4 regions of the Streptomyces sp. NPDC001536 genome follow, and region 2 is predicted to be linked to each of the others. Evidence: riboswitches for the same ligand, from Rfam matches in the RefSeq annotation. Region 2 holds a riboswitch; each other region holds the start of a gene.

Region 1 (2,166 bases), on a different contig from region 2:
CACACCAGGTCGAAGTCACCGCCCTGGAGCGTGGTGGCGAACTGGCTGACCTGTCCCTGCTTGAGCGCCACGTCGATCCCTACGGCCTTCAGCTGCTGCTGGATCAGCTCCAGCGCGGGCTGGTTGGTGGCCGCGTTGGGGAACCAGCTGATGGCCAGGCTCAGCCTCTTGCCGTCCTTGGTGCGGATGCCGTCGCCGCCTGCCTTCCAACCGGCCTCGTCCAGGAGCGACTTGGCCTTGGCCGCGTCGAAGGCGAGGTCAGCGGAGAGGTCGGTGTAGTCGGGCGTGGTGTGCGCCAGGACGCTGGTCGCCGGCTTGGTGCCGGTCGGGAACACGGTGTCGGCGATCTGCTTGCGGTCGACGGCGGTGAGGATCGCCTGACGCACCTTCACGTCCTTGAGGACGGGCCGCGAGTTGTTGACACCCAGCCCGAACACCACGCCGGGGTTGGCCCGCCGCAGCAGGGTGACCTGACCGCCCTTGAGCGCCGCCTCGTTGGCCTTGCCGACGCTGCTGATCGCGTCCACCTGCCCGGACTGGAGGCTTCCGGCGCGCACCCCCGGCTCGGGCACCACCTTGAACACCAGCTTGTCCAGGTAGGCCTCGCCCTTCTTGGACCACAGCGAGGAGCCCCAGTCGTACCCGGTGCGCCTGTCCAGGGTGATCGACTGGTTCTGCACGTACTGCTTCAGCACGAACGGCCCGGACCCGACCACACCGTCGCTGCACTTCTGCTGCGGGGTCTTCTTCACGCTCGCCGACGACTCGATGCCCAGCGTGTGGGTCGAAGTCGCCTGGAGGAACTGCGCGTTGGGCTCCTTGAAGGTCACCTTGACGGTGAGCGGGTCCACCGCGGTGGTGCTCTTGACGCTGCTCAGATAGCCCTGGGCGAGGGTGCCCAACGCGCCGAGCTTGGGCACCGCGTCGAAGTTGTCCTTGACCACCTGAGCGGTCAGCTCGGAGCCGTCGCTGAAGGTGACACCCGAGCGCAGATGGAACGTGAACTCCGTCGCGTCGGCGTTGATGTCCCAGCTCTTGGCCAGCCACGGCACGATCTTGCCGGTCTCGGGATCCTGGTCGGTCAGGGAGTCCACGGTCTGGCGCACCGAGTAGATGCTCTCGTTGCTGCCGACCTGCTGCGGGTCCACGCAGCCGGCGTCGGAACCCACCGCGAAGGTCAGAGTGCCGCCGGACCGGGGCTCGCCGCTTCCGCCGCCGGAGCCGTCGGTGCCGGAGCCGCAGGCGGCCAGCAGAACACTGGTGGTAAGGAGGGCGGTCAGCGGCGCCCATCGGGAGGTTCTGACATCCGGAAGTGCTGTCACGGCGGGGTTTCTCCTACTCGTGTCACCAGGCAAGGGGGTGCCGTACCGGGCACGGCCGTGCATGGGTGTGCGGCCCCGGCCGGCGTGACGCCGGTGGCGGGGGAGCGCTGTGCAGACGGGGACAGGCGGGCGACACCGAGCGAGCCGGTGGCCAGGGAACGTCACGGGGAAGGCGGGCCGGCGACGGAGGTCAGCCGGCCGCGGTCGGGCTCGTCAGGCCTGACAGAGGCAGCTGGTCGAGCGCTTCAGATCGATGTGGCGTCGACGCGCGAGGCGGGAGAACACCGTGGCGACGGCGAAGGAGGCGCTGAGTTCACCACCGTGCCGCATACCGGTCCTCCCCGTCTCCGGCCCCGGTCACGGGGCCACGCGCTTGCGGGAATCCTCGGTGATCCCGCCGGGCTTTCACCTGGAGCACCCCACCGCGCGGGAGGGTTGCCGGTCAGCGAGCCAGGGCTTGACGCTGACACTCAATGCCGATCGTGATCGTACGGAGCGGTCTTGTCGTACGTCAATGCCGCAATCAGCTCAGCGGTGCGAGCGTGAAGTGCCGTACCTGAAGCGGTGCGACGAGGTACTCGTCCTCCCCCGGCAGCACCACGGGCTGGTCACGCCAGTGCTCGCCGGCGTACTCGACCAGGTCCTGCTCGCCGCGCCAGCGACTGACGTACAGCAGCGAATGGGGTGGCGCGACGAGGACTTCGTGGTCCACCAGCCCGGGGTAGCGGCCGGGAAACTCGCGTACCGCGGAGACGATCATGTCGTGGAACGCGTCGAAACGTTCAGGACGGACGCGCGCCTCACTCACCCTGATAATCACGGTCGCCAGGGTGTCACAGAAGCG
Region 2 (2,166 bases):
TCGTCCGGCGTCCCCGCGCCGAAGCTCACCCGGATCGCGTTGAGGGACTTCTCGCCGGGCGCCGCCTCCGGGGCCCCGCACTCGCCCTGGGTCTGGGGGTCGCTGCCGAGGAGGGTACGCACGAGGGGGTGGGCGCAGAAGAGGCCGTCGCGCACCCCGATGCCGTACTCGGCGGAGAGGGCGGCGGCGAAGTGGGAGCTGTTCCAGCCCTGGACGACGAAGGAGATCACGCCGACGCGCGGGGCGTCGTCGCCGAAGAGGGAGAGGATCCGGACCTCCGGGACCTCGGCGAGGCCCGCCTTCACCTTCTCGATCAGGTGCTGCTCACGGGCGACCAGGGTGTCGAAGCCGGCCTCGGTGAGCGCCTTGCAGGCCGAGGCGATGGAGTAGGCGCCGATCACGTTCGGGGACCCTGCCTCGTGGCGGGCCGCGGTCTCGTGCCACTCGACGTCCACGCCGCCGTCCTCACGACGGGTGACCTTGCGGCTGGCGCCGCCGCCCGCGAGGTAGGGGTCGGCGGCCCGGAGCCAGTCGGCGCGGCCCGCGAGGACACCGGAGCCGAAGGGGGCGTAGAGCTTGTGGCCGGAGAAGGCGATCCAGTCGACGTCCAGGTCCCGCACGGAGACCGGGTGGTGGGGGGCCAGCTGGGCGGCGTCCAGGACGATCCGGGCGCCGTGCGCGTGGGCGGCGGCGGCCAGCTCACGCACCGGCCACAGCTCGCCGGTGACGTTGGAGGCACCGGTCACGCAGACCAGGGCCGGGCCGTGGGGGTCGCGCTGGGCGAGGGCCCGCTCCAGGGTCTCGACGGCCTGGGCCGGGGTGCGCGGGGCGTTGAGGTAGGTGACCCGGGCGTCCTGCCAGGGCAGCAGGCTCGCGTGGTGCTCGGTCTCGAAGACGAAGACCTGGCAGTCGGCGGGGAGGGCGGCGGCGAGGAGGTTCAGGGAGTCCGTGGTCGAGCGGGTGAAGATCAGCTGGTCGTCGGCGCGGCAGTCCAGGAACTCGCGGACGGTCTTCCGGGCGTTCTCGAACAGGTCCGTCGACAGCTGGGAGAGGTAGCCGGCGCCGCGGTGGACACTGCCGTAGTACGGGGCGTAGGCCGCCACGTCGTCCCACACGCGCTGGAGGGCGGGGGCGCTGGCCGCGTAGTCGAGGGCCGCGTAGGTGACTTCGCCGCCCGTGACGAGCGGGACGGTGACATCCCGACCCAGAACGGGCAGCGGGGCACAAATGGTCTGGACGGCGGCAGCGGTGGAGACAGACATGGGGAACTCCCGTGAGAGAGCATGCCGAAGACGGCCATGCGGAGATGAGAAGAAGGGTGCGCGGAGGCGGGGCTCGGCGGCCCTATCGCATTCGCTTGCTCACGGAAGACTCCCTCGAACGACCAGGACCCCTGGATTCGAGAGGGGCCCGCGCTTGCCGTAGACCTCGCTGCCTACGGCCTGGTCTTCACCCGGGGCACCCCGCCACGGACGGAGGGTTGCCGGACAGTCGGCCGGGGCCTCATGACTGTCACTCATGACCTGGTCAAAGAACGTACGCGATGTGATCGTCGTCCCGCAACCCGTGTCCGGATCGCGGGACGACAGCCGGTGGATCTCAGGCGTTGCTGGCCGCCACCCAGCGCTCCAGCGTCCGCTTGGCCGCGGCGGAGTCGATCGACTCGGCCGCCTTCGCCATACCGGCCCGGATCTGGTCCACGAGCGGTGCCTCCGTCGGCGTCAACGCCACCAGCGCGGCAGCCGAGTTGAGCAGTACGGCGTCCCGTACCGCTCCTCGCTCGCCGTCCAGCAGACGCCGCGCGACCTCGGCGTTGAACGAGGCGTCCGCGCCCCGCAGCGCCTCCACCGGAACCAGTTCGATACCGACGTCCCGCGGGTCGAAGGTCTCCTCGCGCACCTTGCCGTCGCGGACGATCCACACCCGTGAGGTGGCCGTGGTCGTCAGCTCGTCGAGACCGTCGTCACCGCGGAAGACCAGCGCGGAGGAGCCGCGTTCGGCCAGCACTCCGGCGATGAGCCCCGCCATCCGGGTGTCGAAGCAGCCGACCGCCGAGGCGGTGACCCGGGCGGGGTTGGTCAGCGGGCCGAGCAGATTGAACGAGGTCGGGATCCCGAGGTCCCGGCGGACCCCGCCGACGAACCGCATCGACGGGTGGAACTTGGC
Region 3 (2,166 bases), on a different contig from region 2:
AGGTGATTGATGACCCGGAGCAGGGTGGACTTACCGGATCCGGACGGGCCGAGGATGACGGTGACCTCGCCGGGCCGCACGGTCAGGTCGACGCCGTCCAGGACCCGGTGGGCGCCGTACCACTTGTGCACGTCGTGCACCTCGACTGCGGCCGGCGCGGCCTTGACGGTCTCGGTGGTGGTCATACGGCGGCCTCCCTGCGGATGCGGGCCCGCAGGTCGGTGAGACCGGACCGCAGTTTCTGCAACGGCGTCGGCGGCAGGCTGCGGGTGGCGCCCCGGGCGTAGTACCGCTCGACATAGAACTGGATGACGGAGACGACGCTGGTGAGGATCAGGTACCAGACGGTGACGACCAGCAGCAGCGGCACGATGTCGCCGGGGTAGGTGGAGCCCATCGTCTGCGCGGTGCCGAACAGGTCGAGCAGGGACACGTAGAAGACCAGCGAGGTGGCCTTGATGAGGCCGATGAGCTGGTTGACGTAGTTCGGGGTGATGGAGCGCAGCGCCTGCGGGAAGACGATCCTGCGGAACTGGTAGCGCTTCGGCAGGCCGAGCGCGGCGGCCGCCTCGTGTTGGCCCTGGTCGACGGAGAGGATGCCGCCGCGCACGACCTCGGCCGCGTAGGCAGCCTCGTTGAGGCTGAGGCCGATGACGGCGACGGCCATGTCGGTGGCGAGCCGTGACTCGTCGAAGGTGAAGAACGCCGGTCCGAAGGGGACGCCCAGGCTGAGCGTCTGGTACAGGGCGCTGAAGTTGTAGAGGAACAGCAGGACCACGATCAGGGGTATGGAGCGCAGGGCCCAGATGTAGGTCCAGCTGACCGCGCGCAGGACCGGGCTCGACGACAGCCGGGCGAGGGCGAGCAGGATGCCGCCCAGAAGGCCCAGCACCGCGCTGTAGGCGGTGACTTCGAGGGTGATGAGCAGTCCGTCGAGGATCGTCGGCCGCAGGAACCAGTAGGCGAACCGGTCCCACTGGTAGAAGGGGTTGGACACCAGGCCGTGCACGAACTGGGCCGCGAGGACCAGGACGACGGCGGTGGCGATCCAGCGTCCGGGCCGCCGCAGCGGCAGAACTCGCTGTGCTGTCAGTGGCTTTGACGGGATGTCAGAAGTCTGCGGCGCCTCCGTTACGGAGACGGCGGTGCCTGGGGGTTCGCTCATGAGGGGCTCCGGCGGGATCGGATCCCCCGGACACGGGCGCACGGGACGTGGCTACGACGGCTCTGCTACGGCAGGTCGTGGCACACGGGGACGCACGGGAACCGGGGGCTGGGCGGACAACGGCACACCGCGCGGGCGGTGTTCGTCGGGAACGCTGGGGCTGCGGAGGGGGACGTCAGCCCCGACAGCGGGCTCGGCCCGGTGCGGTACACAGTGCGCTGTTCACGCGCAGGAGGTCGACGGCCCGGTCGGCGACGAGAAGGTTCGCGTACGGCCGTACGCAGCGCGAGGCGCGGCGGGTGGCCGTCCTGGCAGCTGCGTACATGTCCGTCACCGTGTCTTCCGGCCCGTGGGGCCCTCGCGCTTACCGATGTGTGTCGGTCCGGTCGTCACCTGGGGCACCCCACCGCGGAGCGAGGGTTGCCGGTCAGCTAGCCAGGGCTTGTCGCTGACGCTCATGACCGTTCTGGGGCGTAAGTTAAGACATCTGCCCGAACGGATGTCAATGCCGGTCCACCACGTGGGCAGTGTGCGCGGCCCAGTCGAGGATCTGCACGGCCGCACCGGCGGCCTCCAGGCCGCGGCAGTGGGCATGGTGGCGACGGGCGATGCCGTCGAGGTCGAGGTGCGCGCCGAAGGCGGGGTGCGCGGCCAGCCGGCGGGCGTACGCCCACAGGGCGGGGTGGGCGGCGATCCGCTGCACGGCGGAGGCGTCCAGGTGGTGGCGGTGCACGGTGTCGAGTTGGACCAGCGTGACCCACAACTCGACGTCTGCGGCGGTGATCTGATCCCGGATCAGATACTCGCGTCCGTCGAGCCAGCGCTCCAGCGAGGCCAGCGTCTCCAGCAGCTTGTCCAGCGCCGCGGCACGCGCGTCCGGGTCGGTGCCCGCCGTGCCCGCCTCCTGTGCGGCCTGCTCGATGCCCTGGGCGCACAGCCGCTCCACCGCCTCGGTCTCCGACTCCGCGCCGCACGGGTACAGCGCCGCACGGTCGCCGCCG
Region 4 (2,166 bases), on a different contig from region 2:
CAACCTAGCCCGACCCGTAAACGCTCAAACGTACGGTTCGCCGTATACGGGCTTGTGGACGCCGTAATACGGCCTTCCTCAGGCGACCTTCCGGGACGCGTACTCCACGATCTCCACCATCGGCGGCCGTTCCTCGGTGTCCACGGAGTACGTCCGCGGCTCGAAGCCGTCCGCGCCCCGCTCGAACTGGGTGAGGGAGGGGCGGATGAGATGGCCGCGGGCCAGCCGCAGCTGGGCCGTGCGGTAGATCGCGGCGGACATCCGGCCCAGGGCCTGTCCGTCCTGGTGGCGGTGTTTGCGGACACCCACGTCCACCTGGGCCAGCGCGTCCAGGCCCACCAGGTGCAGCGCGTCGATCAGCATGCCGAGCTCCACGCCGTAGCCGACCGGGAACGGCAGCTGTTCCAGCAGGGAGCGGCGGGCCGCGTACTCGCCGCCCAGCGGCTGGACGAAGCCGGCCAGCTGGGGCCAGTGCATGTTCAGCAGCGGGCGGGCCATCAGCTCGGTCACCCGGCCGCCCTGACCTGCCGCACCGCCCAGGGGGCGGTCGTACATGCCCTTGACGAGGTCGACGCCGGGGTCGGTGAGCAGAGGGCCCACGATCCCGGAGACGAAGTCCGAGGAGAACTCCTTCAGGTCGGCGTCGATGAAGCAGACGATGTCGCCGCTGGTCACCAGCAGCGAGCGCCACAGCACCTCGCCCTTGCCGGGCACGGCAGGCAGACGGGGGAGGATGTCGTCCCGGTGGACGACCGTGGCCCCGGCCGCGGCGGCCACCTCCGACGTACGGTCGGTCGAGCCCGAGTCGACGACGACTATCTCGTCGACGAGGGGGACCTGTTGCATGAGGTCGTGACGGATCACGGAGACGATGTCACCGACCGTCTCCTCCTCGTTGAGCGCGGGCAGCACGACACTGACCGACTGTTTTGTGCGCTGCTTGGCGGCCAGGAGCTGGTGGAGCGGGCGATCGGTCAGCGACCAGGAGCGGGTGGTCAGCCAGCGCTCGACTTCGTTCAGCACAGTGCGCGGCTCCTCTGCGTTCTCTCGGCGAGTATGCGATCACGCAATGTGATCCATCTCGCGGTTCGGACGACTATCTCAACTGTCCTGGTCGTCGGTTACAGTCTTGAACAACGCGGATGACCATCGCATGTCCAGGGTGGCCCGCCGTTCACACAACTTCATACCGCTCATCCAGAGGGGCAGAGGGATACGGCCCGATGAAGCCCCGGCAACCCTCCAGTCGGTTTCTCGTTCACGCGAGGCTCCCGACTCGGGAAGGTGCCAAATCCGTCTCACGGCGAGATGCGTCGTGAGGAAGATGAGGAGAAAGGGCCTCGCCTCTCATGGCTGCGCAGACAGTTGCAAGCACCACCGAAACCACCGTAGACCTCGGCCCGGCCGCGGCGCTCAGCTGCCGCGAGTGCGGTCACCGCGTACCCCTCGGCCCGGTCTTCGCGTGCGAGGAGTGTTTCGGCCCGCTCGAGATCGCCTATGACTTCTCGGCCTACGACACCGAGGAGCTCCGCAAGCAGATCGAGGCGGGACCCGCGAACATCTGGCGCTACGCGCCGCTGCTGCCCGTCCCCGCGGACGTGGCCGACAAGCCCAACATCAACCCGGGCTGGACCCAGCTCGTGAAGGCCGACAACCTGGCCCGCGAGCTCGGTGTCACCGGCGGTTTGTATGTGAAGGACGACTCCGGTAACCCGACGCACTCCTTCAAGGACCGTGTCGTCGCCCAGGCCCTGGAGGCCGCGCGCGCCTTCGGCTTCACCACGCTGTCCTGCTCCTCCACGGGCAACCTGGCCGGTGCCGTCGGCGCCGCCGCCGCCCGCGCCGGCTTCCGGTCCTGCGTGTTCATCCCGCACGACCTGGAGCAGGGCAAGGTCGTCATGGCCGCGATCTACGGCGGCGAGCTCGTCGGCATCGAGGGCAACTACGACGACGTGAACCGCTTCTGCTCCGAGCTGATCGGCGACCCGGCCGGCGAGGGCTGGGGCTTCGTCAACGTCAACCTGCGGCCCTACTACGCCGAGGGCTCCAAGACCCTGGCGTACGAGATCTGCGAGCAGCTCGGCTGGCAGCTTCCCGACCAGCTGGTCGTGCCCATTGCCTCCGGTTCGCAGCTCACCAAGATCGACAAGGGGCTCCAGGAGCTGA

Evidence for each region. Region 2 has a riboswitch for S-adenosylmethionine ahead of ACFY0U_RS17810 (aminotransferase class V-fold PLP-dependent enzyme). Riboswitches for the same ligand answer to the same signal wherever they lie in the genome.
Region 1: it holds a riboswitch for S-adenosylmethionine, as region 2 does, so the genes downstream of both, ACFY0U_RS27205 (ABC transporter substrate-binding protein) here and ACFY0U_RS17810 (aminotransferase class V-fold PLP-dependent enzyme) in region 2, are expected to answer to the same signal.
Region 3: it holds a riboswitch for S-adenosylmethionine, as region 2 does, so the genes downstream of both, ACFY0U_RS18090 (amino acid ABC transporter permease) here and ACFY0U_RS17810 (aminotransferase class V-fold PLP-dependent enzyme) in region 2, are expected to answer to the same signal.
Region 4: it holds a riboswitch for S-adenosylmethionine, as region 2 does, so the genes downstream of both, thrC (threonine synthase) here and ACFY0U_RS17810 (aminotransferase class V-fold PLP-dependent enzyme) in region 2, are expected to answer to the same signal.

What each region holds. Positions count from the first base shown of each region.
Region 1 covers NZ_JBIAVQ010000010.1:243,825-245,990, reverse strand. Annotated here, with positions in the region: gene ACFY0U_RS27205 (ABC transporter substrate-binding protein) at 1-1,322, opposite strand, end outside; SAM riboswitch class IV at 1,687-1,800, opposite strand; gene ACFY0U_RS27200 (antibiotic biosynthesis monooxygenase) at 1,846-2,142, opposite strand; gene ACFY0U_RS27195 (hypothetical protein) at 2,156-2,166, opposite strand, start outside.
Region 2 covers NZ_JBIAVQ010000005.1:505,785-507,950, forward strand. Annotated here, with positions in the region: gene ACFY0U_RS17810 (aminotransferase class V-fold PLP-dependent enzyme) at 1-1,262, opposite strand, end outside; SAM riboswitch class IV at 1,408-1,524, opposite strand; gene trpD (anthranilate phosphoribosyltransferase) at 1,600-2,166, opposite strand, start outside.
Region 3 covers NZ_JBIAVQ010000006.1:55,554-57,719, forward strand. Annotated here, with positions in the region: gene ACFY0U_RS18085 (amino acid ABC transporter ATP-binding protein) at 1-185, opposite strand, end outside; gene ACFY0U_RS18090 (amino acid ABC transporter permease) at 182-1,165, opposite strand; SAM riboswitch class IV at 1,521-1,628, opposite strand; gene ACFY0U_RS18095 (glutathione S-transferase C-terminal domain-containing protein) at 1,668-2,166, opposite strand, start outside.
Region 4 covers NZ_JBIAVQ010000004.1:397,359-399,524, reverse strand. Annotated here, with positions in the region: gene ACFY0U_RS14695 (glucosyl-3-phosphoglycerate synthase) at 79-1,023, opposite strand; SAM riboswitch class I at 1,191-1,331, shown strand; gene thrC (threonine synthase) at 1,350-2,166, shown strand, end outside.